3 regions of the Comamonas faecalis genome follow, and region 2 is predicted to be linked to each of the others. Evidence: predicted binding sites of a transcription regulator. Region 2 holds the regulator's gene; each other region holds the start of a gene.

Region 1 (10,219 bases), on a different contig from region 2:
GGTGTAGAGGCTGGGCCAGTTGCGCGGGTCGTCGCCCTTGGCGGTGCGCTTCCAGGTGTTCCACGGCGCGGGGTTGCCGGTGCCGATGACGATGGTGTTGGTCTCCACGTCGAAGCTGGCGGTCTGCCACGGTGCGCCGCCGCCCTGGCTCCATGCCTCGACCTTGCCGGTGGGGCTGTTGGGGTCGTCGGGCCAGCTCGGTGCCTTGGGGTCGCCCGTGGGCGTGCTGGGCTTGCCGTTCAGGCGGCCCACGTGGCCTTCGACCATCGGGCGGGCCCAGACCTCCTCGCCGGTTTCCGGGTCGCGTGCATACAGCCAGCCGACCACGCCGAACTCGTCGCCCGACGAGCCGTGCACCAGCAACACCTTGCCGCTCTTCTGGTCTTTGACGATGAAGGGGGCGCCGGTCATCGTGTAGCCGACCTTGTGGTCGCCGAACTTCTCGTTCCACACCACCTTGCCGGTGGCGCGGTCCAGCGCAATGACGCGCGCGTCCAGCGTGCCGAAGTAGACCTTGTCGCCATAGATGGCCGGGCCGCGGTTGACCACGTCGCAGCAGGGGCGGATGTCCTCGGGCAGGCGGTGCTCGTAGGTCCACAGGCGCTTGCCGGTGCGCGCGTCGAGCGCGACGAAGCGCGAGTACGAGGCGGTGACGTAGATCACGCCGTCGTGGATCAGCGCCTGCGCCTCCTGGCCGCGCTGCTTCTCGCCGCCGAACGAGTAGCTCCACACCGGCACCAGGCCGGCGACGTTCTTGGTGGTCAGCGTCTTGGCGGGGCTGTAGCGCTGCGCCGTCAGGCCCAGGCCGTAGGTCAGCACGTCTTCGGTGGTCTTGGCGTCGTTGGCGATGTCGTCCCAGGTGACGGGTTTGACATCGGCCGCCTGGACGGACAGGGCCGCCGTGGCGAGCAGGGCCAGGCTGATGCGGCTCAGGCGCGGGCGTCGTGCGAATGTGGTGGACATGCTGGTGTGCTCCTTGTGTTGTGGGTAGATCCGACAGCGGTGATGCAAGAGCCATGCCAGCGGGCGGCGGCGCAATCGGCTGCGCGAAATAGCCCTTCGCACGGTGCAGTTGTTCAAATGTGGAGCGCACAGGGCTGCGCCACTGTTGCGTTCGGGAGCAACCGGGATGTCGATGCAGAAACATGCGGACGCGCTGCCGCACGGTTTGGCTGTGGCGCACACAAAAAAGCGCCGCCCTGGGTCGGGCGGCGCGGTTGTTGGTGGCAAGGGGGGATCAGCGCATGCGCTGCAGCAGCGCCTCCTTGCGCACCAGCTGGTGGTACGCAAAGGCTGCCACATGCAGCGCGATCAGCAGTATCAGGGCCAGCGCCGAGACCTTGTGCACCATGCTGAGCAGCTCCTTGGCCGCGTCCCAGCGCCCCGCGATGTCGGGCAGGCGCATGCCGAAGAAGCGGATGGGATAGCCCGAGAACACCGAGCCGAAAAAGCCCGACAGCGGCATCACCAGCATCAGCGCATACAGCAGCTTGTGGGCGCCGCTGGCCGCCAGCTGCAGGTGGCGCGCCTGCGCCAGCGCGGCCACGCGCGGGCGCGCCAGCGCCCAGGCCAGGCGCAGCACGATGAGCAGGCCCAGCAGCATGCCGATGGACTTGTGCACGTTGAACCAGTACACGCGCACGCCGGTGCCGCCCTTGGGCAGGCCCAGCATCCACAGCCCCAGGGCGATCTGGGCGAGCAGCAGCGCGGCCATCAGCCAGTGCAGCCAGACCGAGAGCCGGTCGTATCGCGCGTTGTGCGTCATTGCTTTCCTCCAGATCCGTTGTGCCGTGCGGGCGTTCAGTTCAGCAGGTCGGGCGGCAGCAGGTTCTTCTTGCGGTAGATGGTGTTGCGCGAAACACCGAGCGCCTTGGCGGCCGCCGACACATTGCCCTTGTGCAGTTGCAACATCTGTGCCATGGCCAGCAGCGTCACGTCCTGCAGGCTCTGGCCGTCGGCGCTGGCGTCGGTGTCCGGCGCGGCGGGCGCGGCCTGGGCCGGCAGGGGGCAGGCGGGCGCAGGCGCCTGCGGCGAGGCGTGCGGGAGCGCGTGCGCGAAGCCGGGCGTCACGGCGGATGCTGCGGTGCCCATGCCGTGCAGCTCTTCCAGGAAGTCGTCGGGCAGGTGCTCGGGGGCGATCTCGCCCTCGCTGCCGACCATGACGACCGCGGTGCGCAGCAGGTTGTGCAGCTGGCGCACGTTGCCGGGCCAGTGGTAGCGGCGAAACAGATCCATGACCGGCTCGGAGATGCCGACCTGCTGGCCGTCGTCGCACAGCGTCTTGAGCAGTTTTTGCGCCACGCGGACAAAGTCGGTGCGCTCGCGCAGCGCCGGCAGGCGCACGACTAGGCCGTTGAGCCGGTAGTACAGGTCTTCGCGGAAGTCGCCCTGCGCAATCAGATCCTTGAGGTTTTTGTGCGTGGCGCAGACCACCGCCACGTCCACGTCCACCTCCTTGCCCGCGCCCAGCGGAGTGATGCGCCGCTCCTGCAGTACGCGCAGCAGCCGCGCCTGCAGGTGCTTGGGCATGTCGCCGATCTCGTCGAGGAACAGCGTGCCGCCGTGCGCCTGGGCGATTTTGCCGACCGCGCCCTTCTTGCGCGCGCCGGTGAAGGCGCCTTCCTCGTAGCCGAACAGCTCGGCCTCGATCAGCGACTCGGGGATGGACGCGCAGTTGACCGCGACGAAGGGCTGGCGCGCACGCGCCGAGTCGTTGTGGAAGGCCTGCGCCAGCAAGTCCTTGCCGGTGCCGGTCTCGCCCAGAATCATCACCGGGATGTCGCGGTCCATCACCTTGTGCAGCTTGGCGATCACCGCCGCCACCTGCGGGTCGCCCGTCTCCAGGTACTGCAGCGAGGACAGCTGGGGCTTGCGCGCCGGCGCCGCGCGCGAGACGGCCATCACGGCGGCGCGCTCGGAGAACGCGGGCGCTGCCCACGGCCCCTGCGGCTTGATGTCTGCGCGGCACCAGACGGAGACGCCGTTTTGCAGGTGCAGCTGGCGCGGCGCGTCCGAGGCGCCGCCGAACAGCTCCATCAGCGTGGACATCGGCAGGTCGAACAGCGACGAGAAGGTGTAGGCCTGCAGCGCGTTGTACGACAGCCCCAGCTGGAACTGGGCGCTGCGGTTGGCCGACAGAAAGCGCCCCTCGGGCGTGAACACCGCAATGCCCTCGACCAGCGTGCCCAGGAACTCGGGGCGGGCGTGGAAATGCAGCCGCACCGCCTTCGGGAAGCTGCCGGCGAACATCTGGTTCTCGATCATCTGCGCCGACATGCGCACCAGCGCCAGCGTGTGCTGGTGGTAGCTGCGGTGGTCGCCCGAGACGTCGAGCGCGCCGACGACTTCGCCGTGCGGGTTGAAGATGGGTGCGCACGAGCAGGTCAGCGCGTGGTTGGCGCGCATGTAGTGCTGGTCGCCGTGCACCGTCACCGCGGTCTCCTCGCTCAGCGCGGTGCCGATGGCGTTGGTGCCCTTGGCCTTCTCCGACCAGTCCACGCCGGGCGCCAGCGCCACGCGGTGGGCCTTCTCCAGAAAGTCCTTGTCGCCCAGCGAGTGCAGCACCAGCCCCTGCGCCGTGGTCAGCAGCACCATGCTGTGGGTGTTGGCGATCTGCTCGTACAGCGTCTCCATGATGGGCGCGGCATGCTGGAACAGGAATTGGTTGCCCTCGACCACATCGTCGAGCTCGCCACGCCCGGGGCGCGAGTAATCGGGCCGCTCGTGCACCACGACGCCATAGTGGCGCGAGCGCTCGTGCGCCTGGTCGATGACTTCGGCGTAGTCACGGGGCTCCCCCATCGGGCTGGGGCTTGAACCCTGTTGCTGGGCCGGCGGGCCAGAAAAAGGGATGCTCATCGTGTCTCCAGATCCGGGCATCGGTCGCCCCGGTTTTCTTATGACTTTGCACCAAAGCTGCGATTGGTGCAGGCGCGCTGACCAGGCACGGGTGGCCTGCATCACCTCCTGTCCATACCCCTCTTGCATGGGGGCTTGGGCCTGTCCTGGCTGGCGAGCGGCGCTCTATCCAGGATTCGCGGCGTGAAAAGTGTTGATTATGGGATTGGAAGCAAGAATTGTTCCAGCGTGGCACGCAGGGAATTGCTCCAAACTGAAACACCCGGGGCGCACCGGTGTGTCACGCCAGGGCGGCGCCGCCGCGCGCCGGCAACCTGTCTGGGGGCAGCGATGGGTGGCGTCAGCGTGGACTGGCCCGGTTATTGCTTTGCTGCGTGGGAGCCTATTTTTCAGACAGGAGACACCCCATGCACGCAATTTCCCCCCGCTTTCTGCAACGCCCCTTGCGTGGTCTGCTCGCGCTGGCCCTGGCCTGCGGTGCCAGCGCCGCCCTGGCCCACGGCGACGTCGTGCCCCAGGCGGTCGACACAAGCAGCCTGCCCCAGCTGGGCAGCAAGTGGCTGGAGAGCAACCCTTATAGCAAGGGCGAGGCCCATGACGAGGCGCTGCGCATAGGCACCTCGGCCTACAACCAGAACTGCGCGCGCTGCCACGGCCTGGAGGCGGTCTCGGGCGGCATTGCGCCGGACCTGCGCAAGTTCGACGAGGAATGCGCCGGCCTGGCCGCCGCCAAGAAGGCCGCCTGCTATGGCGAGATGGACGATTTCTTCGTGGGCACCGTGCGCCGCGGGCGCACCCGCGACGGGCGCGTCTACATGCCGCCGTTCGAGGGCACGCTGTCGCAGGAGGCGATCTGGTCGATCCGCACCTACCTGGAGACGCGGCGCGACCAGTGAGGCGGCAGGCATAAGCAAACAAGAAAATCTTCGTTGGTGCAATGCAGCAAGGGCCGGACAATCACGGCTCGTTTGAGCTTTGACAGCGCTGCCCGCTGACCGACACCATGAAAACTGTGCTGATTCCCCTGGCCCTCGTGTGGGGCACCGGCGCGGCGCTGGCCGCGCAGCCGCTACTCACTCCGCAGGATCTGTCGCCGCTGCTGTCCAACCCCCAGGTGCGCGTGATCGACATCCGCGACGCGCAAAGCCACGGCGTCAACCATATTCCCGGCGCGGTCAATGCGCCCTACGGCCAGTGGCGCGGCCCGGCCAGCAACCCCGGCGAGCTGCTGGCGCAGGACCGGTTCGTCGCGCTGGTGCAGCGCCTGGGGCTGGATGCCGGCACGCACGCCGTCGTCGTCTCCAGCGGCAAGGATGCGACCGACTTCGGCGCGACGGCGCGCGTGTACTGGACGCTCAAGTCGCTGGGGCTGACCGAGCTGTCCATCGTCAACGGCGGCATGCAGGCCTGGCAGGCCGCCGGCCTGCCGCTGTCGAATGCGCCGGTGCAGGTCGCGCCCAGCAGCTACGCGCCCACCTTCGACGCGCGCTGGCTGGCCACGCGCGAGCAGGTGCTCGGCCATGTGCAGAGCGGCGACGCCCTGCTGCTGGACGCCCGCCCCCAGGCCTTCTTCCTGGGCGAGACCAAGGTGCCCGCCGCCAAGGTGGCCGGCACGCTGCCCGGCGCCAAGGCGTTCGACTTCAACCAGTGGTTCGAGCCGGGCAGCTCCCAGCTCGTGCAGGGCGAGGCCGCGCGCAAGGTGGCCAGCCAGGCGCCGCTGCCGCAGGATGGCGCGCAGGACACGGTGGCGTTCTGCAACACCGGCCACTGGGCGGCAACCGAATGGTTTGCGCTCAGCGAAGTGGCGGGCGCGCCCAACGTCAAGCTCTACGCCGGCTCGATGGCCGACTGGACGCAGGCGAGCGAAGCGCTGCCGGTGGCCAACGCGCCCAGCCGCGCCCAGCAGTTGGCGCGCTCGGCGCAGGACTGGATCAAGGCCGCGTTCAAGTAAACGCCGACCCTCGGCAGCAAGGGATTGCAGCGCACGGCCGTTGCAATCCCTTGCCGCTTTCATTTTTCCGCTTTGTTGCCCATTCCATGAAACGTACCTCTCTCACGCTCCTGATGCTCGTCTTTGCCGGCTGGCTGCTGTGGAGCGTGTCGGCGCGCCAGGCGGCGCTGTTCGCCGTCGGCATCGGCCTGGGCGCGGTGCTGGCCGGCCAGCGCTTTGGCTTCACCACCGGCTGGCGCATCCTGGTCGAGGACAAGAACCCCGCCGGCGTGATGGGCCAGCTGCTGCTGCTGGCGCTGGCCGCGCTGCTGGCCATGCCGCTGCTGGGCTACTTTCCCGAGCTGACCGCGGCGCTGGGCCCGCCCAGCGTCAGCCTGCTGGTCGGCGCCTTCGTCTTCGGCCTGTCGATGCAGATCGCCGACGGCTGCGGCAGCGGCACGCTGTACAAGGCCGGCATGGGCATTCCGATGAACGCGGCCATCCTGCCGCTGTTCGCGCTGGGCAGTTTTCTGGGTAGCTGGCACCTGGGCTGGTGGCTTGATCTGGGGCGCGCGCCCGCCGTTGGCCTGGTCGGCGAATGGGGCTGGCAGGCGGCGCTGGCCGCCACGCTGGCCGCTCTGGCCGCCACCGCGCTGGCCGTTGCCTGGTACTGCCGCCGCGCCAGCCGCGCGCGTGGCCAGGCGGCGCATCCGCTGGTGGTGCGCCGCTGGCTGGTCGGCGCGCTGCTGCTGGCGCTGCTGGCCACGCTCAACCTGGTGATTGCCGGCCAGCCCTGGGGAGTGGTCTACGGCTTTGGCCTGTGGGCCGCCAAGCTGGTGCAGGCCGGCGGTGTGGACTTTGCCCACAACTGGTTCTGGAGCCAGCCGGGCAACGCGCCGCGCCTGCAGGAGGCGGTGCTGCAGGACGTGACCAGCATCACCAACATCGGCATCCTGGCCGGCGCGCTGTGGGTGAGCGCCGCCCGCCCCGCCAAGGCCCGGGCGCTGAACGGCCAGCAATGGGCAGTCGCGCTGACGGCCGGCCTGCTGCTGGGCTACAGCTCGCGCCTGGCGTTCGGTTGCAACGTCGGCGCCATGCTCTCGGGCATCTCGACCGGCTCGCTGCACGGCTGGATCTGGGTGCCGCTGGCCTTTGCCGGCACCATGGTCGGGCTGCGCGTGCGCCGCCATTTCGGGTTTTGAGGCTGGAGCACACGATGACACGCACCTTCATGCTGCGCACCCTGTTCTGGCTGGCCCTGCTGGGCTTTCTGGCCTGGGACTTTGCCGCTTCCAAGTCCATCGACCTGCGCTTCGAGCCGCCGCTGTTTGCCGCCGGCTCGGGCCAGGCCGCGCAGGGCGGGCATTGCTCCATGCCTGACTGATTCCATATCTATATCGATTGAGTACGCGAAGGTGAAGCGCAGACAGTGCTGTAGCACGACAAGCGAAGCCGACAAAGTAATCGGTTGATATAGAAATGGAATGACCCCGGCCGCTGGCCGTTGCGGGCACGTGGTGGCGACAATGGGGGCCCGCCGTTTTCGCCTACTGTCCCATGAAACGCCTGCTGCTCGCCGCCCTGCTGGCCCTGTCCGCCCCCGCCCCTGCCTGGGCCTGGAGCAACCACGCGCTGGCCAGCTACCGCGCGCTCGAAGTGCTGCCCGCGGTGGCGCAGGCGCCGGCGGTCGCCGCCGAGCCGCTGGAGGACTTCCTCGCCGCACAGGCCCAGCCCATCGCCCGGCTGCTCCAGGCGCAGGACGCCTGGGCGCAGCAGCACATCGCGCAGTACCCGCCGCTGCCCGCCGCGCTGCGCTTCGACCCGCAGGCCGCCCATACCGGCCCGCAGGCGCTGCGCCTGGCGTTTTTGCACGCGCTGCGCGTCTCGCCAGAAAGCCGCCTGGCGCTGTACCTGCAGCCCGACCCCTGGGGGCCGCCCGCGACGCAGCCCAAGCTGGCGCACGACGCGGTCAGCGCGCTGCCGCTGCGCGAGAAGGACGGCGAGAAGCACCATTTCGTGCGCCTGCAGCCGGGCGAGCCGGTGGCGCCGCTGGCGGTCATCGCCTCGGCCAGCGACGAGCCGGACTACGGCATGGACGTCAACCTGTTCGAGGACAGCCCCAGCGCCTGGGGGCCGACCTACGGCTTCGGCAAGCTGCCGTTCGGCAACCCCAGCCTGGACTTCGCCACCCAGGCGCCGTTCCACATGGGGTTCTTCTACGAATTGCCGCTGATCTACGCCGCCGCCGGTTTTCTCAAGCGCACCTACCCTCTGCTGCGCGTGCACCAGTACCAGGGGCTGTCGGAACTCGCCTTCCAGAGCGGCCACCCGTACTGGGGCTGGCGCTTCGCCGGCCTGGCGCTGCACTACGTGCAGGACCTGACCCAGCCCTACCATGCCAGCCTGGCGCCGGGCTACTCCAGCGCGCGGCTGATCGGCATCCAGCTGCTGGCGCTGCTGGGCATGCCGCAGGGCAAGAACGACATGGTGGTGCTGCTGTCCAACCGCCACTTCGTGCTCGAGCGCTACGAGAGCCAGATGATCCAGGCCAGCGCCGCCGCGCACCGGCCCGGCCCGCTGGAAGCCGCGCTGTACGACACCCGCACCGACGCCGGCTACCCCGCCTGGGGCGACGGCCATGCCTACGTGAAAGACACCGTGGCGCGCGAATCGCACGCCGCCGGCGAGGCGGTGACCGCGCAGATGCTGGCCGGCAGCCCGGCGCGCTACGTCAACGACCCCGGCTTCGACTTCGGCGTGCACGCCGGCGGCATCGACCTGATGGCCGAGGTGGCGCGCCAGGGCGGCGACGCCCGCGCCACGCTGGAGGCCAGCATCACCACGCTGATGCGCCACTTCGGCGCGCACAGCCGCAATCTGGTGCGGGGGATCGTGGGAACGCCGGTGGCCAGCGATTGATGGAGCGGCTCATTCCATTTCCATATCAACCGATTACTTTGTCGGCTTCGCTTGTCGTGCTACAGCACTGTCTACGCTTCACCTTCGCGTACTCGATCGATATAGAAATGGAATCACTGGGCCGCGATGCGGTACAGGCAGTGCTCGCGCAGCGGATGGCCTTCGGGCAGGGCCGGGTGCTGGAACGTGAGGGCGTCCCTGCGCATGCCCAGGCGTTGCATCACGGCCTCGGAGCGCGCATTGGCCAGCGCGGTAAAGGCGACGATTTCGGCCAGCTGCAGCGCGTCGAAGCCGAAGGCCAGCGCGGCGCGGGCGCCCTCCGTGGCCAGCCCCTGGCCCCAGAACGGCCGCGCCAGCCGCCAGCCGACCTCGACGCAGGGGGAGAACGGCAACTGCGCCGCCGGGACGTACAGGCCGATGAACCCGATGAAGGCGCCCGAGGATTTTTCCTGCGCCGCCCAGAAGCCCCAGCCGCGCTGCGCGATCAGGTCGTGGCAGCGCTGCGCCAGTGCGCGGCTTGCGTCCTCGTCCAGCGTATGGGGGAAGTAGCGCATCACCTCGGCATCGGCACCCATGCGCGCGAAGGTCGGGAAGTCCGACGGTCTCCACTGGCGCAGCAGCAGTCGCTGCGTGTGGATTTCGTGGGGATGCCGCATCGGGCCTTCTCTCGAACCTATCCCAGGTTCGGCGCCAGCCTGCGGCGCATCTCCTGAAGGTCCATGCCGCGGCGCGCGGCCATGTCCTCGACCTGGTCGTCGCCGATCTGGCCGACGACGAAGTAAGTGGCCTCGGGGTGGGCCAGGTAGAAGCCGCTGACGCTGGACGCCGGGAACATCGCCATGCTGTCGGTCAGCTCCATGCCGATCTCGCGCGCATGCAAGGTCTCGAACAGCGCGATCTTGGCCGTGTGGTCGGGGCAGGCCGGGTAGCCGGGCGCGGGGCGGATGCCCTGGTATTTTTCCTTGATCAGGTCTTCGTTGGAGAGCGCCTCGTCGGCGCCGTAGCCCCACAGGTCGGTGCGCACGCGGTGGTGCAGGCATTCGGCGAAAGCCTCGGCCAGGCGGTCGGTCAGGCCCTTGAAGAGGATGTTGGAATAGTCGTCGAGCGCGTCGAGGAACTCCTTTTCCTTCTTCTCGCTGCCAATGCCGGCGGTGACCGCGAACAGGCCGGCGTAGTCGGCAATGCCCGACTCCCTGGGCGCAACGAAGTCGGCCAGGCAGCGGCTGGGGCGCATCACGCCGTCGGCGCCGGGCTGTTTCTCGGTCTGCTGGCGCAGGCCGTACCAGGTCATCAAGACCTCGGTGCGGCTCTCGTCGGTGTAGAACTCGATGTCGTCGCCGACGCGGTTGGCCGGGAACAGTCCCATCACCCCATTGGCGGTGACCCAGCGGCCTTCAACGATTTTTTTCAGCATCGCCTGGCCGTCGGCAAACACCTTGCGCGCCTCGGTGCCGACGATCTCGTCATCGAGGATGGCCGGGTAGGCGCCGGCCAGATCCCAGGTCTGGAAGA
Region 2 (10,219 bases):
GGCGGCGTGGCCCAGCGCGTCGTTGTAGGGTTTGAACCAGTCGACGTCGGCGACGATCAGCGACAGCGGCTGGCCCGCGCGCTGGCAGCGGCGCCACTCCTGCTCCAGCGCCTGGTCGAAGCGGCGCCGGTTGGGAATGCCGGTCAGGCCGTCGAGCGCCGCCAGTTGCTCCAGCAGGCGGCGCTGGTGCACGATCTGCAGGTGGTTGCGCACGCGCACCCGCACGATCGATGGGTGAAACGGCTTGGTGATGTAGTCGACCGCGCCCAGCTCCAGGCCCAGCTCCTCGTCGGCGGCCGAGTCCAGCGCCGTGATGAACACCACCGGAATCTGGCGCGTGCGGTCTTCGCGCTTGAGCGTGCGGACCACCGCCATGCCGTCCATGTCGGGCATCAGCACGTCCAGCAGGATCAGGTCGGGCTGGTGCTGCTGCGCCAGCTCGATCGCCTGCGCGCCGTTCTTGGCCTGGATGACGCGGTATTGCCCGGCAAACAGCTCGGTGAGCAGCAGGCGGTTGTGCTTCTCGTCGTCGACGATCAGCACGGTGTGCACCGCTCCCTGGTCAGTCATCGTCATGCGGACTCCTTCTTGCTGGCGTCCGGACGGCCGCCGGGAGCATTGTCACCCACCGCCTGGCCTTGGCCCAACGCCTGTGCCAGACGGGGCAGATGCCCCAGCGCCTGCGCATACTCCACGTCCTCGACCAGCGCGCGCACCGCGTCCAGCGCCTGACGCGCCGCGCCCTGGCAGGCCGGCTGCAGCGCGTCGAGCAGTTGCAGCGCACCGGCGTCATCGGCCTCCAGCAGCGCGCGCAGGCGCTGCAACAGCGCCTGCACGGGCACAGGCACGGCCTGGGTCGGGGCCGCATCCACATGGGCAAACGGCTGCAGCAGGGTGCACACCCGCTGCAGCTCCAGCGCCAGGGCGGCGCACGCCGGCGCTGGCGCTGCGCCGCCCTGGGCGTAGGCGTCTTCAAGCGTGCGCGCCAGCTGCGCCAGCGCACCGGCGCCGATGGTCGCCGCGCCGCCCTTGAGCGAATGCGCCAGGCGCCGCGCCAGCGGCCAGTCGTGCGCGGCGTCGGCGTGCGCGATCTGCTGCGCGCGGCCTGCGTTCTCGCGGGCAAATTCGCCCAGGATGCGCCGGTAAAGCGCCACGCGGCCCAGGCAATGCGCCAGGCCGGCGGCGGTGTCTATGCCTTCCAGCGGCGCCAGCGCCGCACCGCCTTCGCCCGTGGACTGCGCCGCGGCCACGGCCATGGGCCGCGGCGGTTGCGCGCGCGGTGCGATCCAGCGCAGCAGCGCGGCAAACAAGGCCTCGGGGTCGATGGGCTTGGTCAGGTGGTCGTTCATGCCCGCCTGCAGGCTGCGCTCGCGGTCGGCGGGCTGGGCGTGGGCGGTCATCGCGATGACGGGCAGGTCGCGCAGCCGCGGCGCCTTGCGCATCGCGCGCGCCACGGTCCAGCCGTCCAGGTCGGGCATCTGGATGTCCATCAGCACCAGGTCGTAGTGCTGGCTGCGCAGCTTGCGCAGCGCCTCGCGCCCGTCGACGGCGGTGTCGGCCTGCACGCCCGCCTCCTGCAGAAACGCCAGCGCCACGGTGCGGTTGAGCTCCACGTCGTCGACCAGCAGCACGCGCGCGCCGGCAATCGCGCTGAAGTCGTGGTCGCAGGCCTGGGGCTGGCTGGCGGCCGCGGCGTCGCTGCCGGGCCATCCGTGGTTGAGCGCATGGGCCAGCGCATCGCGCAGCGGCGCGCGCAGCAGCGGCTTGACCAGCACCTGCGCGTGCACGCCCTCGGCGCTGGCGGTCTGGGTGAGCAGCTCCACCACGGCCAGGCCCTGTGCGCGCGCCGCGGCCAGCAGGTCGGCGCTGCCGTCCAGGCGCGCATCCAGCAACAGTGCGTCCAGCGGCTGACCCGCACCGTCTTTGAGCTGCTGCAGCGCACCAGCGCAGTCGCCGTGCGCCAGCGCCTGCGCGCCCAGCTGCGCCAGCAGCTCACCAGTGACGCGGCGCGCGCCGGCGTTGGCGTCGACCAGCAGCACGCGCCGCCCCTGCAGCACCGGCTGCGCCGGCGCGGTGCGCACGGGCTGGGTGGGCAGCGTGAAGCGAAAGCGGCTGCCCTGGCCGGGCGTGCTGCGCACGTCGATGCGCCCGCCCATCAGCTCGACCAGCTGGCGGCAAATCGCCAGGCCCAGGCCGCTGCCGCCAAAGCGGCGCGTGATGGAGCCGTCGACCTGGGTGAACGGCGAGAACAGCTCGGCGAGCTTGTCCGCGTCAATGCCCATGCCGGTGTCGTGCACCGCAAAGGCCAGCACGGTCTGCTGCGGCGTGCGCTTGAGCGTGGTGACGCGCACCGTGATCTCGCCGCGCTCGGTGAACTTGATGGCGTTGTTGGCCAGGTTGACCAGCACCTGGGTCAGGCGCAGCGGATCGCCCATCAGGCGCTCGGGTACGCCCTCGGCCACGTCGAACAGCAACTCCAGGCCGCGCTCGTGCGCGCGCAGCGCCACCTGGTTGCTGACGTTGCGCAGCACCTGCTCCAGGTCGAAGGCGATGTGCTCGATCGCCAGCTTGCCCGCCTCGATGCGCGAGTAGTCCAGGATGTCGTTGACCAGGCCCAGCAGCATGTCGGTGGCCGACAGCACGCGCTCCTGGCATTCGCGCTGCTGAGGGTTGAGCGGCGTCTTGAGCAGCAGCTTGCCCAGGCCGACGATGGCGTTCATCGGCGTGCGGATTTCATGGCTCATGCGCGCCAGGAAGTCGGACTTGGCGCGGTTGGCCTGCTGCGCGCGCTCGGTGGCCTGCAGCAGCGCCGTGGTGCGCTGGGCGACCAGGCGCTCCAGCCCCTGGCGGTACTGCGCCAGCTCGCCGTCGCGCCGCTGCAGGCGGTCGATCATCGCGTTGAGGCTGCGCCCCAGCTGCGCCAGCTCGTCGTCGCCGGTCAGCACGATGCGGTCGCGCGTCTGCGGCCTCTTGGCCACGCGCTTCATCAGCCCGTTCAGGCCTTGCAGCGGCACGGCCATGCGCCGCGCCACCCGCGCCGACACCCACAGAAACACCAGCAGCACGGCCAGCAGGCCCACGCCGATCTGCGCCGCGGCGTGCCACAGCGCCTGCTGCATAGGCGCAAGCGATGCCAGCAGCTCGATGTGCGCCCTCTCCTGGCTGCCGGCCACGCCGGCCCAAACCTGCAGATGGTTGCCGACGAAGCGCGCGCCCTGCGCGCCGCCGGGCGGCGGCGCGGCGATCGCCGCGTCCTGCGGCTGGCGCGCGTACTGCGCCAGCACCTTGTGCCCGCCGTCGGTGAGCAGGCGCGCACGCACCACCGCGGGGTTTTTCTCCATGGCCTGCAGCAGACGCTGGGCCTCGTGGGCGTCGCCGAAGTCGAACGCCGCCTGGCTGTTGGTCGCCATCAGCAGCGCCTGCACCTGCAGCGACACCTGCATCTCGCTTCTGACGGTGCGCCACTGCTGCACCAGCATCACCGCGAACACCAGCACGAAGGCCAGCACCCAGGTCAGCGCGAACATGCGCGCCAGCCGCCCGCGGATGGTGCGTGCCTGCAGCCGGGGCAGTCCGCGCTTCATGGCTCCACCACCGTGGCCAGGCGCAGCAGCTGCGCGTTGAAGCCCACGCCCTGCGCGCGCGCCGCCTGCGGGTTGAGCACGATGCGCAGGCGCGCGTCGTCGCGTGCATCGCGCGCCAGCTCCACCATGCCGCCGGCGCGCGCAAAACCGGCCAGATCCGAGACCGTGACCACCGCCGCGCCCGCCAGGGCTTGCAGGGTCTGCGCCAGCTCGGCCTGCTGGCTGCGCGCGATGAAGACGAAGTTGCAACCATTGGCCGGCGCACCCGCGCGCAGCGGCCGCACCAGGATCTGGCGCCCGTCGATGGGCTGGCGCGCCAGGTCTTGCAGCGTGGCGCCAAAGGGGTTGTCGCCCAGCACGCACAGCGTGGCCGGCGCATCGTCGGCCAGGCCCGGCACGTAGACGAAGCGCGGCAGCTTGAGCAGCAGCGCCGCCTTGAGCGCGTATTCCGGCGCCGCCGCCTGCGCATGCGCCAGCGCCGGGCTGCACGCCAGCACCAGCACCCAGCCCCAGGTGCGGGCGCGCTGCAGCAGCCGCAGGTGGAGCATCACAGCCGCCAATCCAGCGTCAGCATCCAGCTGCGCGGCTGCTGCGGCATGTCCCAGAAGGTACGGCTGCCCGCGCCGCCAGCGGCAAGCCAGCGCCTGTCGGTGACGTTGTAGACGTCCAGCCACAGCGTGGCCTTGCCGCCCAGCAGGTGGTGCCAGCCCAGGTGCAGGTCGAGCACACCGCCGCCGGGCGTGCGGCAGCGCTGCGGCGCCTGGGGCGTGCCCACGCACGCGGCCGGAATCTGCAGCGCGGCGTCGGGCGGCGCGACGCGGCCGTTGGTGGTTGCGCTGGCCAGGCGCAGGCGCGGCGTGATGCTGACGCTGCCGCGCCAGCGCAGCGTCGCGCCCAGCTTGAGCTTGTGGCGCGCGACGTAGGGAATCTCGCGCTGCACGCCGTCTTCGTCGACGCGCCCGTGGATCCAGCTGACGCTGCCCCACAGGTCGCCGCTCCAATCCGGGCTCAGGCGAAAGCGCCACTGCCCGGCCAGATCCAGCCCGCTCTGGCGCTGCTGGCCGGCGTTGACGCGGGTCTCCGGCGCGATCAGGTGGGCGCCGTCCGCGACGATGTCGCCCAGCTGCGCCTTGACGATCAAGTCCTTGATGCGGCTGTGGTAGAGGTTGGCCGTCAGGTTCAGCGCCTCGGTGGCGCGCCAGTCCCACACCAGGCTGAGCGTGCTCACTTTCTCGGGGTTGAGGCGCAGGTTGGGAACCCGGAAGTTGTGGCCCCAGTAGTTGCCGTCCTTGTCCTTGCTGCCGTCGAAGCGGCCGAATACGTTCAGGCTCTCGTCGGGCGAGGGTGCGCGAAACGCCTGGCCGTACAAGGCCTTGAGCACATGGCGCTCGCCGGGCTTGTACACCGCGCCCACGCGCGGGTTCAGCGCGCTGCCGTAGGCCGAATGGCGGTCCAGCCGCAGCCCGGCCATGCTCGACCACCGCGCGCTCCAGCGCGCCTGCCACTGGCCGTAGGCCGACAGGTTGTGAAAGTGCGCCTGCTGCGTCGGCAGAGGCAGGCCGGTGTTGGGAAACACCATGCCCTGGTCGCCGGGCGCGCGGCCGGTGTCGTAAGGGCTGGGCAGGCTGCTGGCCTCGATGTCCTGGATGGTCTGCCAGCCCAGGCCCAGTTGCAGTTGGTGCGCGTCGCTCAGGCGCCAGTGCAGGCTTTGCTCGATGCCGGTGCGCTCGCCCAGCACGTAGGAATAGCCGCGTGCAAAGCCGTTGAACACATTGTCGTAATACGCCCGCGGATCGACCTCCAGGCGCGAATGATCCAGGGTCAGCTCGCCGCGCAGCCCGCCACCCCAGTCCTGGTGCCAGTTGGCGTAGACGGTGTCGGACGTGGTGCGCCACTGCGCGCCGCTGTCGTAGCGCGCGGTGGCCGGCGGGTCGCCCGTGCTCGTCAGGCTGTGGAAACGGTAGCGGTACCAGCCCAGCGTCAGCCGGTCGGCCAGGTCGATGCGGCCAAACAGGCTGGCACTGCCCATCGCGCCGGTGTAGTCCTCGCGCGTGGCGGCGGGCAGCACCATGGCGCCCTCGTACACGCCGTCGACCTTGGGGAAATACGTCGGGTAGTAGTCCTGCAGCGGCGCGCGGTCGGCCTGCTGCCAGTGGCCGCCAAAGCTCAGGCCCAGGCCGCCTTCGGTCGTCGTTCCAGTCATGAACGAGCCGCGCCGCGCGCCAAAGCGCCCCGCGCCGGCGCTGGCCCAGCTGCCGGCCTGCTGGCCGCCGTGCTCGGTGATGATGTTGACCACGCCGGCCACCGCGTCGGCGCCGTAGAGCGCGGCCGCGGGGCCGTAGAGCACCTCGACCTGGCGCGCCATGTGCAGGTCCAGGTTGTCGGCCACGGGGAAGTTGCCGCCGCCGGGATGGCCGATGCGCACGCCGTCGAGCAGCACCAGCAGCTTGCCCGGGCCGACGTAGCCCTGCACCGCGAACTGGTTGTACTGCGACGATTTGGTGCCGCGCTGAAAATCCACGCCGGGCAGGTCTTCGAGCAGGTCGGCCAGGTTCTGGTAGCGGCGCTCGCGGATTTGCGCGCGGGTGAAGACCATGACGTGCGCCGGCGTCTGGTCGCGCGTCTCGCTCTGGCGCGAGGCGGTGATCATTGGCGTGGCGATCAGGTCCTGCAGCGACAGCTGCAGCAGTTGGCGCGCCTCCTGCGCATCGTGGCCAGCGCGCGCGGGCTGCGCGGCAAGCGCCACCAGCGCCAGCAGACCTGCCAGCCAGGGGATGCGGGGGCGGTTGCTCATTGCAGCTGCGCCGACTTTTGCAAATCAGGCAGCGCTGGCGCTGACCAGCGCATTGAGCTCGCGCTGCACCACGGCCGGTATTGGCGTGACCCTGCGCTCGCGCGGGTCGATGAAGACGATGCCGGTCTTGCCGCGTGCGATCTCCCGCCCCTGGCGCACCTCGGTCATGCAGTACACCAGGTCGAAGCCGTAGCGGTTGAAATCGGCCGGCTGCATCTGCACGCGCAGCGTCTCGCCGTAGAAGGCCTCGGACTTGTACTGCGCCACCATGTCGCCGACGACGATGGCCGCGCCGCCGACGTCGCCCTCGCGAAAGCCCAGCGAGCGGAAAAAGCGCACGCGCGCCTCGGACACCAGGCTCAGCAGTTGGGCGTTGTCCAGGTGCCCGCCCTGGTTGACGTGGCTGATGTAGACCTGCACCTCGGTGCTGAAGGCAAATCGCTCGGGAAGGTCGAAAAGAATGCGCGCCATGGCGTGAGCGTCCGGAACAAAAGGGACAAGGATAGGCTGCCGCGCCGGCCGTCCTCGCTGGGACGGGGCGTGATAGTGACGTTTTGTAACATTATAGGTGTTTTCTCGGACCACCCATCGGCCCTGCGCAGGACTAGGAGCGTGTTTACGCTCTAAAGCTGCCGGCGCAGCTGGGTTGGCGCGATCTTCAGCGCCTCGCGGTATTTGGCGACGGTGCGCCGCGCGCACTCGATGCCCTGCTCCTTGAGCAGGTCGGCAATTTTTGCGTCCGACAGCGGCTTGGCCGGGTCTTCCTCGGCGATGAGCTGGCGGATCAGCGCGCGCACCGCGGTGCTCGACGCGCTGCCGCCGCTGTCGGTGCCCAGGCCCGAGCCGAAGAAATACTTGAGCTCGTAGGTGCCTTGGGGCGTCGCCATGTATTTGCCGCCGGTCACGCGCGAGATGGTCGACTCGTGCAGCCCCAGCTCGTCGGCGATCTCGCGCAGCACCAGCGGGCGCATGGCCAGCTCGCCGTGTTCGAAGAAATTCTGCTGGCGCTGCACGATGGCCTGCGACACGCGCAGGATGGTGTCGAAGCGCTGCTGGATGTTCTTGATGAACCAGCGCGCCTCCTGCAGGCGTGACTGCAGCGCCTGCAGGCCTTCGCTGCCGCGGTGCGAGCGCAGCGCCTGGGCATAGGCCTCGTGCACGTGCAGGCGTGGCATGACGGCGGCGTTGAGCTGCGCGGCAAAGCCGCTGCCACGCCGGCGCACGATCACGTCGGGCGTGATGGCGTGGCGGCTCACGTCGGCAAAGCGCCGCCCGGGACGCGGCTCCAGGCGGGCGATCAGCGCCATGGCCTCGCGCAGCGCGCCCTCGTCCGCCTCGCAGGCCTGGCCCAGGCGACGCAGGTCGCGCCGCGCCAGCCAGTCCAGCGGCTGGCGGCAGATGGCCTGGGCCAGCATCAGCGGCCGCGCCTCCTCGTCGTCCTGCGCGCCGGCCAGCAGCGCCCGCAGCTGCAGCTGCAGGCATTCGGCCAGGTCGCGCGCGCCCACGCCGGCAGGCTCCATGGCCTGCAGCAGGCGCAGCGCGACGGTGAAGCAGTGCTCCAGCGCTTCGTGGTTCACGGCCGCGTCGTCGCCGGCCAGCGCGGCGGCCAGCGCCTGGGGATCGTCGTCCAGGTAGCCGTCGTCGTTGAGCGAGCCGATCAGGAACTCCAGCGCCGCACGCGTCGCGGGCTCCAGGTGCAGCGACAGCGCCTGCTGCTGCAGATGCTCGGCCAGCGACTCGTGCGCGCCCACCTGCAGCAGCGCGTCCTCGTCGTCGCCACCGCCGGCGGTGCTGGTCTGGCCGCGCGCGGGCAGCTCGGTGCCGCCTTCGCTGTCGCCGTCGTCGGGCGGCGTCTCGCCCTCCCAGTCGGCGGGCAGCTCCAGGCTGGAGCTATCGGGCGTGCCGCCGTCGGGTGCGTCGCCCTCGGCCGCCGGGCTGCCGTCGTGCGCCGCGTCTTCGCGTGATGCGGCCGCAGGCTCCGGCGCTCCGCCGTCCTCGTGCTCGTCGTCCTGCTCCAGCAGCGGGTTGTCCAGCAGCATCTGCGCCACTTCGCTTTGCAGCTCCAGCGTCGACAGCTGCAGCAGGCGGATCGATTGCTGCAGCTGGGGCGTCAGCGCCAGGTGCTGCGAGACGCGCAGGGACAGCCCGGGCTTCATCACATGCGGAAGTGCTCGCCCAGGTAGACCCGGCGCACTTCGGGGTTGTCGACGATGTCCGACGGCGTGCCCTGCGCCAGCACCTGGCCGTCGCTGATGATGCAGGCGTGGTCGCAGATGCCCAGCGTCTCGCGCACGTTGTGGTCGGTGATCAGGACGCCGATGCCGCGCTCCTTGAGGTAGCCGATGATGCGCTGGATCTCGATCACCGCGATCGGGTCGATGCCGGCGAACGGCTCGTCGAGCAGGATGAAGCGCGGCTGCGTGGCCAGCGCCCGCGCGATCTCCACACGCCGGCGCTCGCCGCCCGACAGCGCCAGTGCCGGCGTGTCGCGCAGGTGCTCCACGCGCAGCTCCTGCAAGAGCCGGGTCAGGCGCTCTTCGATCTCGGTGCGCGCAAGCGCGCGGCCATCGCCGTCTTTTTGCAGCTCCAGCACCGCACGCACGTTGTCCTCGACGTTGAGCTTGCGAAAGATCGACGCCTCCTGTGGCAGGTAGGACAGGCCCAGGCGTGAGCGCCGGTGGATCGGCATGTCGGTCACGTCCTGGCCATCGATGGCGATGCGTCCGCCGTCGGCGCGCACCAGGCCGACGATCATGTAGAACGACGTGGTCTTGCCTGCGCCATTGGGCCCGAGCAGGCCGACGACCTCGCCCTTTTGCACAGTCAATGACACGTCCTTGACGACCTTGCGGCTGCCATAGCTTTTCTGCAGGTGCTGCGCCTGCAGCTGGCTGGGCGCGCCCACCACCGCATCCACGACCGGCGCCGTCACTGCGCGCCCGCCTTGTTGGCGGCCGGCGCCTGGGGCGCGGCGGCAGGCGGTGCGTCGCTGTCCTTGGGCGTGAGCACCGCGCGCACGCGCGTGTCGGTGCCTGCGCCGGCCTTGGCGCCGTCGACGGTGAAGACGTCGGTCAGGTTGTGATAGACGATGACAGCGCCGTGGATCTCGTCGGCCAGCGTGGTGGCGCGGTAGCGGCGCAGCTCGGCCTGGCGCGTGAGCGTGACGTCGTCGGCGCGCGCGTCGTAGGCGATGACCTCGGCCTCGCCCTCGACGAACTCCGGCGGCTGGTTCGCAGCGGTGTCGCGCTTCTGGCGAAAGAACGCGCGCTTGCCCGTGTCGGCGGTCATCGTGCCGTGCTGGTAGCCGTCATCGTCCTGGCGCACCTCCAGGCGCGCGCCGCGCAGCACGATGGTGCCCTTGGTCACGACGACGTTGCCGGTGAACACGCTGACCTGCTTGAGGTCGTCGTGGCGCAGCGCATCGGCCTCGATGTGCATGGGCTTGTTGCGGTCGGCCTTCTCGGCATGCGCCAGCGGCGCGCAGGCCAGCACGAGCGCGGCCAGCAAGGGGGTCAGGATGGTTTTCATAGGCGGCACGAATCTTGCTGGCATTGTAGCGATCCGCGACCCTGAATTCGGCGGCTGGATATGCCCGTCAATACCGTGACGGGAGCGCCAGGCAGAACCCGAGACCGCGGCGCGCCATTCATAAAACGAGCAGCGCCGCAGGCCGCCTGTGCGGGCGGCGCTGCGGCGCGCGGGTGCAGGGAGTGGGCGGGCGGCCGCTCAGGCACCGCGCTTGCGTTCGCGTTCGACCAGCTGGTTGGTGACCTGCACCATGCGCTCGAAGCCGCCGGCCATCGAGCCGTCGGTGTAGTAGCGCCCGGCGACGCCGATGGCC
Region 3 (10,219 bases), on a different contig from region 2:
ACGATTTGTCCGGTGCCGGCGCTTTTCAGGATGGCCCCATACCGGATCAGCTCGCCTGCTGCCAGTTGCGCCACGTACTGCGTTGGAATTTCAAAGGGGATGGCACTCAACATTTTTGGGATTCCTGTATCAATTGATTGCACATGTGCGTCGCTTGCTCGCGTAGTTCTGCTGCCAAGCCATCTGGTCCGAGCAGCCAGCCCTTGAGCGCATGGGCGATCTCATCGCGAGCGGAAGACTTGACTTGCAGCTTGGAGAGAAAAACATCCATGGTTTCAAGGCGTTTCCTGCCGAAAGCCGACTGCATTGGTGGACGGTACACGCTCTTCTCGGCCAACACGGCCAGTGACGCCTCAAGGCGGCTAAGGCATGCGTGCATGGGTTTCGCGATCCGCTGGATGGTTTTTTTCAGGAGGAGCTTGTTTGCCGGATCAGCGAACAACTCCATGAACAGTCGGCCAATCAGCCCCTTCTCTTCTAGCCTCTCGTCAATGCGCTTCATCAATTCGATATGCAGTGTCGCCGTGGCCAGAGTGATATCCGTATGTGCATCGTCACGCCAATTGAGAAGCTCCCGCCGCAATGCGAGCGCCGACAGGCGACGTGCATCGATCAGCGGCTCGACGCGCTTGCCTTCGGCGTCAATACCAACGGGCTCATCTCCGGTTTTTGCGGCGGGGACGGGAATTTTTTCTGACCGGAAAAAACGAAATCGCATCCTGATTCAGGAATGGGTGGGTTGAGCCCAGGATGGCACAAATCAGCGGGGTCTCAAGTGGCAGCTTGGATCACCTTGCGCCAAAGGCTGGATGGGGAAAACGACGAGGGAATCATGCCATGGCCGGGCACGCCTTCGCATCCCCCCCTTGGGTGCGCTTGAACTTACAACCTCTCCGTCTCCCCCGCCTTCGGCTGCCACACCATCAGCCGCTTCTCGATCGCGCCCACCATCTCGTCGAGCGCCAGCGCAAACGCGGTCAGCACCAGGATGCCGGCCATCACGGTGTTGATGTCGAAGCTGCCCTCGGCCTGCAGGATCAGGTAGCCCACGCCCTGGCTGGAGCCCAGGTACTCCCCCACCACCGCGCCGACGAAGGCCAGGCCGACGCTGGTGTGCAGCGAGCTGAACACCCAGCTCGTCGCGCTGGGCAGGTAGACGTGGCGCAGCAGCTGCTTCTGGCTCGCGCCCAGCATGCGCGCGTTGGCCAGGATCACCGGGCTTACTTCCTTGACGCCCTGGTAGACGTTGAAGAACACGATGAAGAACACCAGCGTCACGCCCAGCGCCACCTTGGAGCCCATCCCCAGGCCGAACCAGACGGCGAAGATCGGCGCCAGGATGATGCGCGGCATGGCGTTCATGGCCTTGATGTAGGGGTCGAGGATGGCCGCCGCCATCGGCGACAGCGCCAGCCACAGCCCGCCGGCGAGGCCCCCGGCGGCGCCGATGGCGAACGCCATCACCGTCTCGGCCAGCGTGACCCACAGGTGCCGGTAGATGTCGGCGTCGGCGACGAACCAGGCCCAGATGACGCCGAAGATCTGCACCGGCTCGCCAAAGAAAAAGGCCGCCTGCCGGTCGTTCTCGAACATGAACGGCGGCACCAGCCCCGGCTTGGTCATCACGTGCCAGAAGCCGAACAGCAGTACCAGCAGCGCCAGCTGCCACAGGCGCAGCGTGCCCGCGCGCGGTTTGATCCAGTTCCACATATTTTTCAGGCCCTCACGCCTTCTGCAGCTGCTGCTGGTAGCCCTTCAGGACTTCCTCGCGCAGCTCGGCCCAGATGGCGGCATGCAGTTCGAGGAAGCGCGGCTGGGTCTTGACCTCGGACACATCGCGCGGGCGCGGAAGGTCGATCACGAACTCGCCGATCGGGTGCGCCGCCGGCCCGGCGGAGAGCACCACCACGCGGTCGCTCATGGCGATCGCTTCGTCGAGGTCGTGGGTGATGAACAGCACCGCCTTCTTCTTGCCCTGCCACAGCGCCAGCACCTCGTTTTCCATCAGCTGGCGCGTCTGGATGTCCAGCGCCGAGAACGGCTCGTCCATCAGGATGATGTCCGGGTCCATCACCAGCGTCTGCGCCAGGCTGGCGCGCTTCCTCATGCCGCCGCTCATCTGGTGCGGATAGCGGTCGCCGAACGCCGCCAAACCGACGCGCGCCAGCCAGTCGCGCGCCTGGGCGCGCGCCTCGCCGTCGGCCACGCCGCGAAACTGCAGGCCGGCCATCACGTTGTCCAGCGCGGTGCGCCAGGGCATCAGGCTCTCGGCCTGGAACATGTAGCCGGCGCGCTGGTTGATGCCCGAAAGCTCCTCGCCGAAGACGCGCACGCTGCCCTCGCTGGGCGCCAGCAGCCCGGCGGCCATGTTCAGCAGCGTGCTCTTGCCGCAGCCCGTGGGGCCGACGACGCTGACGAACTCGCCCGCCGCCACGGTCAGGTCCACACCACGCACCGCGGTGTAGCGCTGACCGGGCTGGTCCTTGCTGACAAAGGTGCAGGCCACGCCCTGCAGTTCGATTGCCGCTGCGCTCATGGCTGGTTCAACCCTTGGGGTACTTGAGGTTGGCCTTCTTGACGAAGTCGTTGGTGTAGATGGCGCTCAGATCCACCTTGCCCTTGGCAGCGGCGATCTTGGGGTCGATGCTGGCCAGCGCGTTGAGCGCGGTCTGCGGCCCGCGCGCCGGAAAGCTGCCGTCGGCCGACGTCGCCTGCTTGGCTGCCAGGAAGCCGTCGATGTAGATCGCGCGGTCGCCCAGCAGGTAGCTCTCGGGCACGACCTTGATCACGTCGCCGCCGCCGGCCTGGTGAATCCACTTGTCGGCGCGCACCATGGCGTTGACCAGCGCCTGCGCGGTGTTGGGGTTCTTGTCCAGGAAGCCCTGCGGCGCGTACAGGCAGCCGGCGGGCATCGGGCCGCCGAACACCTTCTCGGCCTCGTCCATCTTGCGCGTATCCGAGACGATCTTCAGGTCGCCCGAGCGCGCCAGCAGCGTGATCACCGGGTCGAGGTTGGAGATCGCGTCGATCTGGCCCGAGCGCATCGCCGCCACCGCGCCATTGCCCGCGCCGACGCCGACGAAGCTCACGTCGGTGGGCTTCAAGCCCGCCTTGGCCAGCACGAAGTTGGCGACGATGTTGGTCGAGCTGCCCGGCGCAGTCACGCCGATCTTCTTGCCCTTGAGGTCGGCCACGCTCTTGAAGTCGGGCATGGTCTTGGGGTTGACGCCCAGCACGATCTGCGGCGCCGCGCCCTGCAGCACGAAGGCGCGCATCGGCTGGCCCTTGAGCTGCATGGCGATCGTGTGCTCGAACGCGCCCGACACCACGTCGGCGCTGCCGCCGACCACCGCCTGCAGCGCGCGCGAGCCGCCGGCGAAGTCGACGATGGTCACGTCCAGCCCCTCGTCCTTGAAGTAGCCCAACTGCTCGGCGATGGTCAGCGGCAGGTAATAGAACAGGTTCTTGCCGCCGACGGCGATGGTCACCTTCTGCTTCTCCAGGTTCTGGGCGAAGGTGAACGAGGGCAGGGCCGCCGCGGCCAGGCCGCCGGCGATGAGGTGGCGTCTTTGCATGTTGTGGTCTCCTGGTTGGAATCATGGCTTCGGCCGCGCAGCGGCGACCGAAGCGGTTGATCATACTGGCCGGGTACCGGGCGCGGCCCGCGTTGTGCCACGCCGCGGCCGCAGTGGCGCAATCTGGGGCAGCGGTGTGGCAAATCGGGACAGTCGGCGGCGCAAAACCGTGCCAGCCGCTGGTTTCGGGCGCCGCGCCGTGCGGCGGCGGGGTTGGCACGAAGTTTGTATGTGTCCTGGCAGTCGGTCTTTTTTTCTTTGAACCGATATGCAACCCAACAGGAGATGACCATGGACATGTTCGAACTCAAGCACTTCAACCTCGAAGCCCGCTACCCCTACAAGCAGAAGTACGACAACTTCATCGGCGGCAAATGGGTGGCACCGGTGGCCGGGCAGTATTTCGACAACGCATCGCCGATCACGGGCAAGGTGTTCTGCTCGGTGGCACGCTCCGACGCCAACGACGTGAATCTGGCGCTGGACGCCGCCCACGCCGCGCAGGCCAAGTGGGGCAAGACCTCGGTGGCCGAGCGCTCGGGCATCTTGCTCAAGATCGCCGATCGCATGGAGCAGAACCTGGAGCTGCTGGCGATTGCCGAGACCATCGACAACGGCAAGCCGCTGCGCGAGACCATGGCCGCGGACCTGCCGCTGGGCATCGACCACTTCCGCTACTTCGCCGGCTGCATCCGCGCGCAGGAGGGCGCGATCTCCGACATCGACGCCACTACCGTCGCCTACCACTTCAACGAGCCCATGGGCGTCGTCGGCCAGATCATCCCGTGGAACTTCCCCATTCTGATGGCGTGCTGGAAGCTCGCGCCCGCGCTGGCCGCCGGCTGCTCCATCGTGATGAAACCCGCCGAGCAGACGCCCGCCTCCATCATGGTGCTGATGGAGCTGATCGGCGATCTGCTGCCCCCGGGCGTGCTCAACATCGTCAACGGCTTTGGCCGCGAGGCCGGCGAGGCGCTGGCGACGAGCAAGCGCATCGCAAAAATAGCGTTTACCGGCTCCACCCCGGTGGGTCAGCGCATCCTGCGCGCAGCGGCCGACAACCTGATTCCGTCGACCGTCGAGCTGGGCGGCAAGAGCCCCAACATCTTCTTTGCCGACGTGCTCGACGCCGACGACGCCTTCCTGGACAAGGCGCTCGAAGGCTTCTCGATGTTCGCGCTCAACCAGGGCGAGGTCTGCACCTGCCCGTCGCGCATCCTGGTGCAGGAGTCGATCTACGAGCGCTTCATGGAGCGCGCCGTCGCCCGCGTCGAGTCGATGACGCAGGGCCACCCGCTGGACAAGAGCACCATGGTCGGCGCGCAGGTCTCGCAACAGCAACTCGACCGCATCCTGGGCTACATCGACATTGGCCGCGGCGAGGGCGCCCAGTGCCTCACGGGCGGCGAGCGCCTGCGTGCCGGCGGCGAGATCAACGACGGCTTCTTCATCAAGCCCACGCTGCTGTACGGCAAGAACGACATGCGTGTGTTCCAGGAGGAGATCTTCGGCCCCGTCGCGTCGGTGACCACCTTCAAGGACGCCGAGGACGCGGTGCGCATTGCCAACGACACCGAGTACGGCCTGGGCGCCGGCGTGTGGAGCAGGAACGGCAACACCGCCTACCACATGGGCCGCGCCATCCAGGCGGGCCGCGTGTGGACCAACTGCTACCACCTGTACCCCGCGCACGCGGCGTTTGGCGGCTACAAGAAGTCGGGCATCGGCCGCGAGACGCACAAGATGGCGCTGTCCAACTACCAGCAGACCAAGAACCTGCTGGTCAGCTACAGCCCCGACGCGCTGGGCTTCTTCTGACCACCAGCCGCGGCAGGCGCACCGGCGCCTGCCGTGCGCTTTCGCTGACGGCCTGCCCCGCCCGTGGGCAGTGCCTGTTCACAGACCGGCAAAAAAAGAGGGGGACAAGATGCAGTTGAAACAGCTTTGTGCGGCCGCGGGCTGGCCGTTGGGCGCCATGCTTTGCGGCCTGCTGTGGGCCCAGGGCGCGGCGGCGCAACAAACGGCGGCGCAGGACGGCGCTGGTACGCTGCCGGCGATGACGGTGCGCAGCGTGCTCACGCCCACCACCGCCGAGAAGGCGCCGGCATCGGTCACCGTGGTCGACGGCGAGCAGCTGCGCGAGCGCCAGTGGCAGGTCAACCTGTCGGAGTCGCTGGGCAACGTGCCGGGCCTGCTGATCCAGAACCGCCAGAACTACGCGCAAGACCTGCAGATGTCGATCCGCGGCCACGGCGCGCGCTCCACCTTCGGCGTGCGCGGCATCCAGGTCTACCTGGACGGCATACCGGCCACCATGCCCGACGGCCAGGGCCAGACCAACCACATCGACCTCTCGTCGCTGGAGCGCCTTGAGGTGTTGCGCGGCCCCTATTCCACGCTGTACGGCAACGCCTCGGGCGGCGCCATCCAGGCCTTTACCGAGCGCGGCGAAGGGCCGCCCAAGCTCGGCAGCAGCTTTGCCATGGGCAGCAACGGGCAAAAGCGCCTGGGCCTGAAGGCCAGCGGCGAGCGCGCCGGCGTGGGCTACACGGTCAGCGCCAGCCGCTTCCTCACCGACGGCTACCGCCCGCAGACGGCGGCCGACAAGAATCTGCTCAACGCACGGCTGGACTTTGGCAGCAGCGCGGACAGCCACTGGACGCTCGTCGCCAGCCACGTCGACATCGACGCCAAGGACGCCGGCGGCGTGACCCCTGCCGACTGGGCTGCCAACCACCGCGCCGTAGCCGCCGGCTCGCTGCAGTACAACACGCGCAAAAGCCAGCGCCAGACCCAGGCCGGGCTGATCCACGAGCACCGCGTCAGCGCCAGCGACCAGCTGCGGCTGATGGTCTACGGCGGCCACCGCGCCATCACCCAGTACCAGTCCATCCCCAAGGCGGCGCAGGCACCTGCGACGCATGCCGGCGGCGTGATCGACATGCAGCGCGACTATGGCGGGCTGGACGCGCGCTGGACGCACCAGCAGGGCAGCGTCGACTGGGTTCTGGGCCTGGCGGCCAACCAGGTGCGCGAAAACCGCAAGGGCTACGAGAACTTCGTGGGCAGCGAGCTGGGCATCAAGGGCAATTTGCGCCGCGACGAGCGCAACCGCCTGAGCAGCGTCGACCCCTACGCCCAGGCCAGCTGGGCGTTTGCGCCGCGCTGGACGCTGGACGCCGGGCTGCGCTGGAGCAATGTGCGCTTTGATTCGCGTGACCGCTACATCGTCGGCGCCAACGGCGACGACAGCGGCAAGACCAAATTCCACCGGCTGCTGCCGATGGCGTCGCTGCAGCACCAACTCGATGAAGGCACCCAGGTCTACGCGTCGGTCGCCAGCGGCTTCGAGACGCCGACCTTCAACGAGCTGTCCTACCGCCAGGGCGGCCTGCCGGGGCTGAACTTCGCGCTGCGCCCGGCGCGCTCGACCAGCGCCGAGCTGGGCCTGCGCCAGCGCTGGCGCGGCGCGCACTGGCACGGCAACTGGAGCGCGGCGCTGTTTCGCACAGGCACCAAGGATGAGATCGTCGTGGCGACCAACAGCGGCGGGCGCTCCACCTACCAGAATGCCGGTCGCACGCGCCGCCAGGGCGTCGAGCTGGCCTCGACCACCTGGATGGGCCCGCAGTGGCGGCTTGAGACCGCGCTGACGCTGCTCGACGCCCGCTTGCGCGACGGCTTTTGCAATGCCGCCGGCGCCAACTGCGTGTCCGCCGGCAACCGCCTGGCCGGCACCGCGCGCTACCAGGCCTTTGCCGGCCTGTATTGGCAGCCGGCCGCCGCGTGGAACCTGGGGCTGGACTGGCGCCAGGTCGGCCCCGTCACGGCCAACGACGCCAACAGCGTGCAGGCGCCCGGCTACGGCGTCGCCAGCCTGAGCGGCGAATACCTGCGCGACATTGGCGCCTGGGCCTTCAAGGCCTTTGCACGCGTCGACAACCTGCTCGACCGCCAGTACGTCGGCTCGGTCATCGTCAACGAGGGCAATGGCCGCTACTACGAGGCCGCACCGGGGCGGCAGTGGATGGCGGGCGTGAGCCTGGCCTATCGGTTCTGAGTGTTCTTTCCGAGGTCGCCGGCCCTCACCCCCACCCTCTCCCAGAGGGAGAGGAAGTGAATACCGGCGCCGCGACAAGCCTGTTTTCCCCCGTCCCGGCCGCGGGTGCCACCTGAGGCCGGGGCGCATTCCCACGTCAAAAAAAGGAGACACCGATGAACACCACGACCCTGACCCGCACCGCGCTGGCTGCTGCCTGCGCCGCGCTGCTGGCGGCCTGCGCGCACGGCCCGGACGGCCAGACCGGCGCAGCAGCCACCGACGCCGACCCCGTTGCGCTGGTCAACCAGCTCGAAGCGACGACAGGAAAGTTCGCCGGCCACCGCCGCTCGGGCGCCAAGGGCGTGTGCGCCGCGGGCAGCTTCGTCGGCAGCAGCCAGGCGCGTGCGCTGTCCAGCGCCAGCGCCTTCAGCGGCCAGCCGGTGCCGGTGCTCGTGCGCTTTTCGCTGACCGGGCCCAACCCCAACGCGCCCGACAACACCAAGGGCCAGCGCAACATGGCGCTGCAGTTCGACCTGCCCGGCGGCGAGCAGTGGTTGATGGGCAACATCTCGTCGCCCGTGTTCGGCGCAGAGACGCCGGCGCAATTCCTTGGCCGCCTGCAGTCGCTGCAGGCCGACCCGGCCACCAAGAAACCCGACCCGGCCCGCGTCAAGGCCTTTGCCGATGCCAACCCACAGGTGCTGCTGCAGGGCAAGTACTTTGCCTCCCAGCCCGTGGCGGCAAGCTTTGCGGGGCTGAACTACTGGGGTGTGCATGGCTTTGGCTTCACCAACGCCCAGGGCCAGACCACCTGGGGCAAATGGGTGTTCGAGCCGGTGGGCGGCGTGCTGGGCCTGAGCGACGAGGAGGCCAAGGCGCGCGGCGCCAACTTCCTGTTCGACGACCTGCGCCAGCGCGTACAGGCCGGTCATGCGGCGTTCGACTTCAACCTGGAGCTGGCCGCGCCCGGCGACAGGATCGACAGCGCCACCACGCCGCTGCCCGCAGGGCGCACCAAGGTCACGCTGGGGCGGCTGACGATCACCTCGGTCTCGCCCGACGGCGCCGGCCCCTGCGTGGACACCAACTTCAGCCCGCTGGTGCTGCCTCGCGGCGTCGTCGCGTCGGCCGACCCCATCCTGGCCGCGCGCGCCGCGCCCTACGCGATCTCGCAGCAGCGCCGGCTGGAAGAACGCGCCGCCAAGTAAAACGGTAAGCCACCGCTGCGCCGCAGCGGTGGACGCGAGCACGGTATTACCGCACCGGCCCCAGCGCCCGCCGCTCGTAGGCCGGATACCACTGCGCCAGGCTGCGCTGCAGCTCGGCGGGCTGGGCGGCCCATCTGGCAAAGCGCTCGGGCACGGGCTGCTGCAGCAGCTCGGCCAGGTCCACGCCCTGCCCGGCGCTGCGCTCCATCGTCTGGCGCAGCCAGGTCAGCCAGTCGCGCGTCTGCTCGACGCCCAGCAGCCCCTGGTGCACCGGCCCGTGGCTGGGCACGACGGTGGTGAACAGGCCCTGCGCCCGCCACTGCGCCAGCGTGTCCAGGCTGGCCAGCCAGGCGTCGATGTCGGCGTGCGGCGTCGTAGGCACGCGTGCGGAAAACACCAGGCCGCCGGCAAACAGCACGCCCGTCGTGCGGTCGATCAGCACCAGGTCGTCGCCCGTGTGCCCGTGCAGGCGGCGCAGCTCCAGCCGGCGGCTGCCCAGCTGCAGCGTCTGCGGCTGCAGCGCCTCGCGCGCGGGCTCGGCCTGCGTGCCGCGCATCCAGTCGCCGCACAGGCGGTACAGGTTGTCCTCGTAGGCCCCGCCCTCGGCCTGCATGCCGGCAATGCTGCCGGCCAGCGCCTGCGTGGGCACATCGCCCCAGGCCTGATTGCCCAGGAAGTAGTCGGGGTGCAGGTTCAGGTTGAGCACCCGGCGCACCGGCTCTGCCGTCACGCGGGCAATCGCCGCGCGCTGCTGCTCGCCGTACAGGCGCGACGGCCCGGTGTTGATGACGACCACGCCGTCGCCCGTCTCGATGAAGGCGGTGTTGATGATGTTGCATCCGTTGCTGCGGCCAAAGTCCTCGACCGCGCCCTCGATCACCCAGGTGCCGGGCGCAATCTGGCGTGGCTGGAGCCGGTAGTCCAGCCGCTGCATGTCGACGCGTGTGGCAACCGGGGCAGTAACCGTCACGGTGGGCAGAGCGCTGGTCTGCGCCGGCGCGCCCATGGCGCAGGCCAGCGGCAGCAGGGCAAGGCAAAGGCGCTTCATGTGCGCACCTCGGCGTCGACGCGGTTGCCGTTGTTGTCCTGGCCGCGCAGGCGGAAAGCCGGCGGCACCTCGCTGGGAAGCTCCAGCGTCAGCAGCGGGTTTTCCGACACCGGCTCGTGCAGCGTCAGGCGCCACCAGGGCTGGTCGCCGGAGTCCACCAGCTCCAGCTGCTCCAGGTGGAAGGCTGGAATGCCGTCGACCAGGCCGGTGTCCATCGGGTGCATCACGCGCAGGCGCAGGCGGCGGCTGCCTTCGATGAGGTTGGGAAACACGCGCGCCTGCACCTGGCCCAGCGTGTCCTTCCACGAGCCGTCGGCGCGGCTGGCGCCGGGCACGGTGCAGCCGC

Evidence for each region. The regulator sigma-54, encoded in region 2, starts transcription at its own class of promoters, with help from an activator protein. The targets are predictions, from matches to a motif close to TGGCANGNAANCTGCTTT.
Region 1: a site for sigma-54 is predicted at 4,210-4,227, ahead of pedF (cytochrome c-550 PedF). Genes of this name have one in related genera too.
Region 3: a site for sigma-54 is predicted at 3,790-3,807, ahead of exaC (acetaldehyde dehydrogenase ExaC). Genes of this name have one in related genera too.

What each region holds. Positions count from the first base shown of each region.
Region 1 covers NZ_BAABBP010000035.1:20,748-30,966, forward strand. The annotation lists gene ABD767_RS15115 (PQQ-dependent dehydrogenase, methanol/ethanol family) at 1-963, opposite strand, end outside; gene ABD767_RS15120 (cytochrome b/b6 domain-containing protein) at 1,238-1,765, opposite strand; gene ABD767_RS15125 (sigma 54-interacting transcriptional regulator) at 1,801-3,858, opposite strand; gene pedF (cytochrome c-550 PedF) at 4,266-4,754, shown strand; gene ABD767_RS15135 (rhodanese-like domain-containing protein) at 4,862-5,809, shown strand; gene ABD767_RS15140 (YeeE/YedE thiosulfate transporter family protein) at 5,896-6,990, shown strand; gene ABD767_RS15145 (hypothetical protein) at 7,005-7,172, shown strand; gene ABD767_RS15150 (phospholipase C/P1 nuclease family protein) at 7,346-8,707, shown strand; gene ABD767_RS15155 (GNAT family N-acetyltransferase) at 8,821-9,363, opposite strand; gene metH (methionine synthase) at 9,381-10,219, opposite strand, start outside.
Region 2 covers NZ_BAABBP010000017.1:47,505-57,723, forward strand. The annotation lists gene ABD767_RS10665 (diguanylate cyclase) at 1-576, opposite strand, end outside; gene ABD767_RS10670 (response regulator) at 573-3,584, opposite strand; gene ABD767_RS10675 (YfiR family protein) at 3,581-4,132, opposite strand; gene ABD767_RS10680 (TonB-dependent receptor plug domain-containing protein) at 4,132-6,378, opposite strand; gene ABD767_RS10685 (acyl-CoA thioesterase) at 6,403-6,849, opposite strand; gene ABD767_RS10690 (RNA polymerase factor sigma-54) at 7,002-8,534, opposite strand; gene lptB (LPS export ABC transporter ATP-binding protein) at 8,534-9,310, opposite strand; gene lptA (lipopolysaccharide transport periplasmic protein LptA) at 9,307-9,906, opposite strand; gene ABD767_RS10705 (thiol:disulfide interchange protein DsbA/DsbL) at 10,105-10,219, opposite strand, start outside.
Region 3 covers NZ_BAABBP010000035.1:654-10,872, forward strand. The annotation lists gene ABD767_RS15005 (hypothetical protein) at 1-113, opposite strand, end outside; gene ABD767_RS15010 (hypothetical protein) at 107-718, opposite strand; gene ABD767_RS15015 (ABC transporter permease subunit) at 883-1,710, opposite strand; gene ABD767_RS15020 (ATP-binding cassette domain-containing protein) at 1,724-2,536, opposite strand; gene ABD767_RS15025 (ABC transporter substrate-binding protein) at 2,544-3,575, opposite strand; gene exaC (acetaldehyde dehydrogenase ExaC) at 3,867-5,393, shown strand; gene ABD767_RS15035 (TonB-dependent receptor domain-containing protein) at 5,503-7,635, shown strand; gene ABD767_RS15040 (catalase) at 7,791-8,825, shown strand; gene ABD767_RS15045 (quinoprotein relay system zinc metallohydrolase 1) at 8,872-9,873, opposite strand; gene ABD767_RS15050 (quinoprotein dehydrogenase-associated SoxYZ-like carrier) at 9,870-10,219, opposite strand, start outside.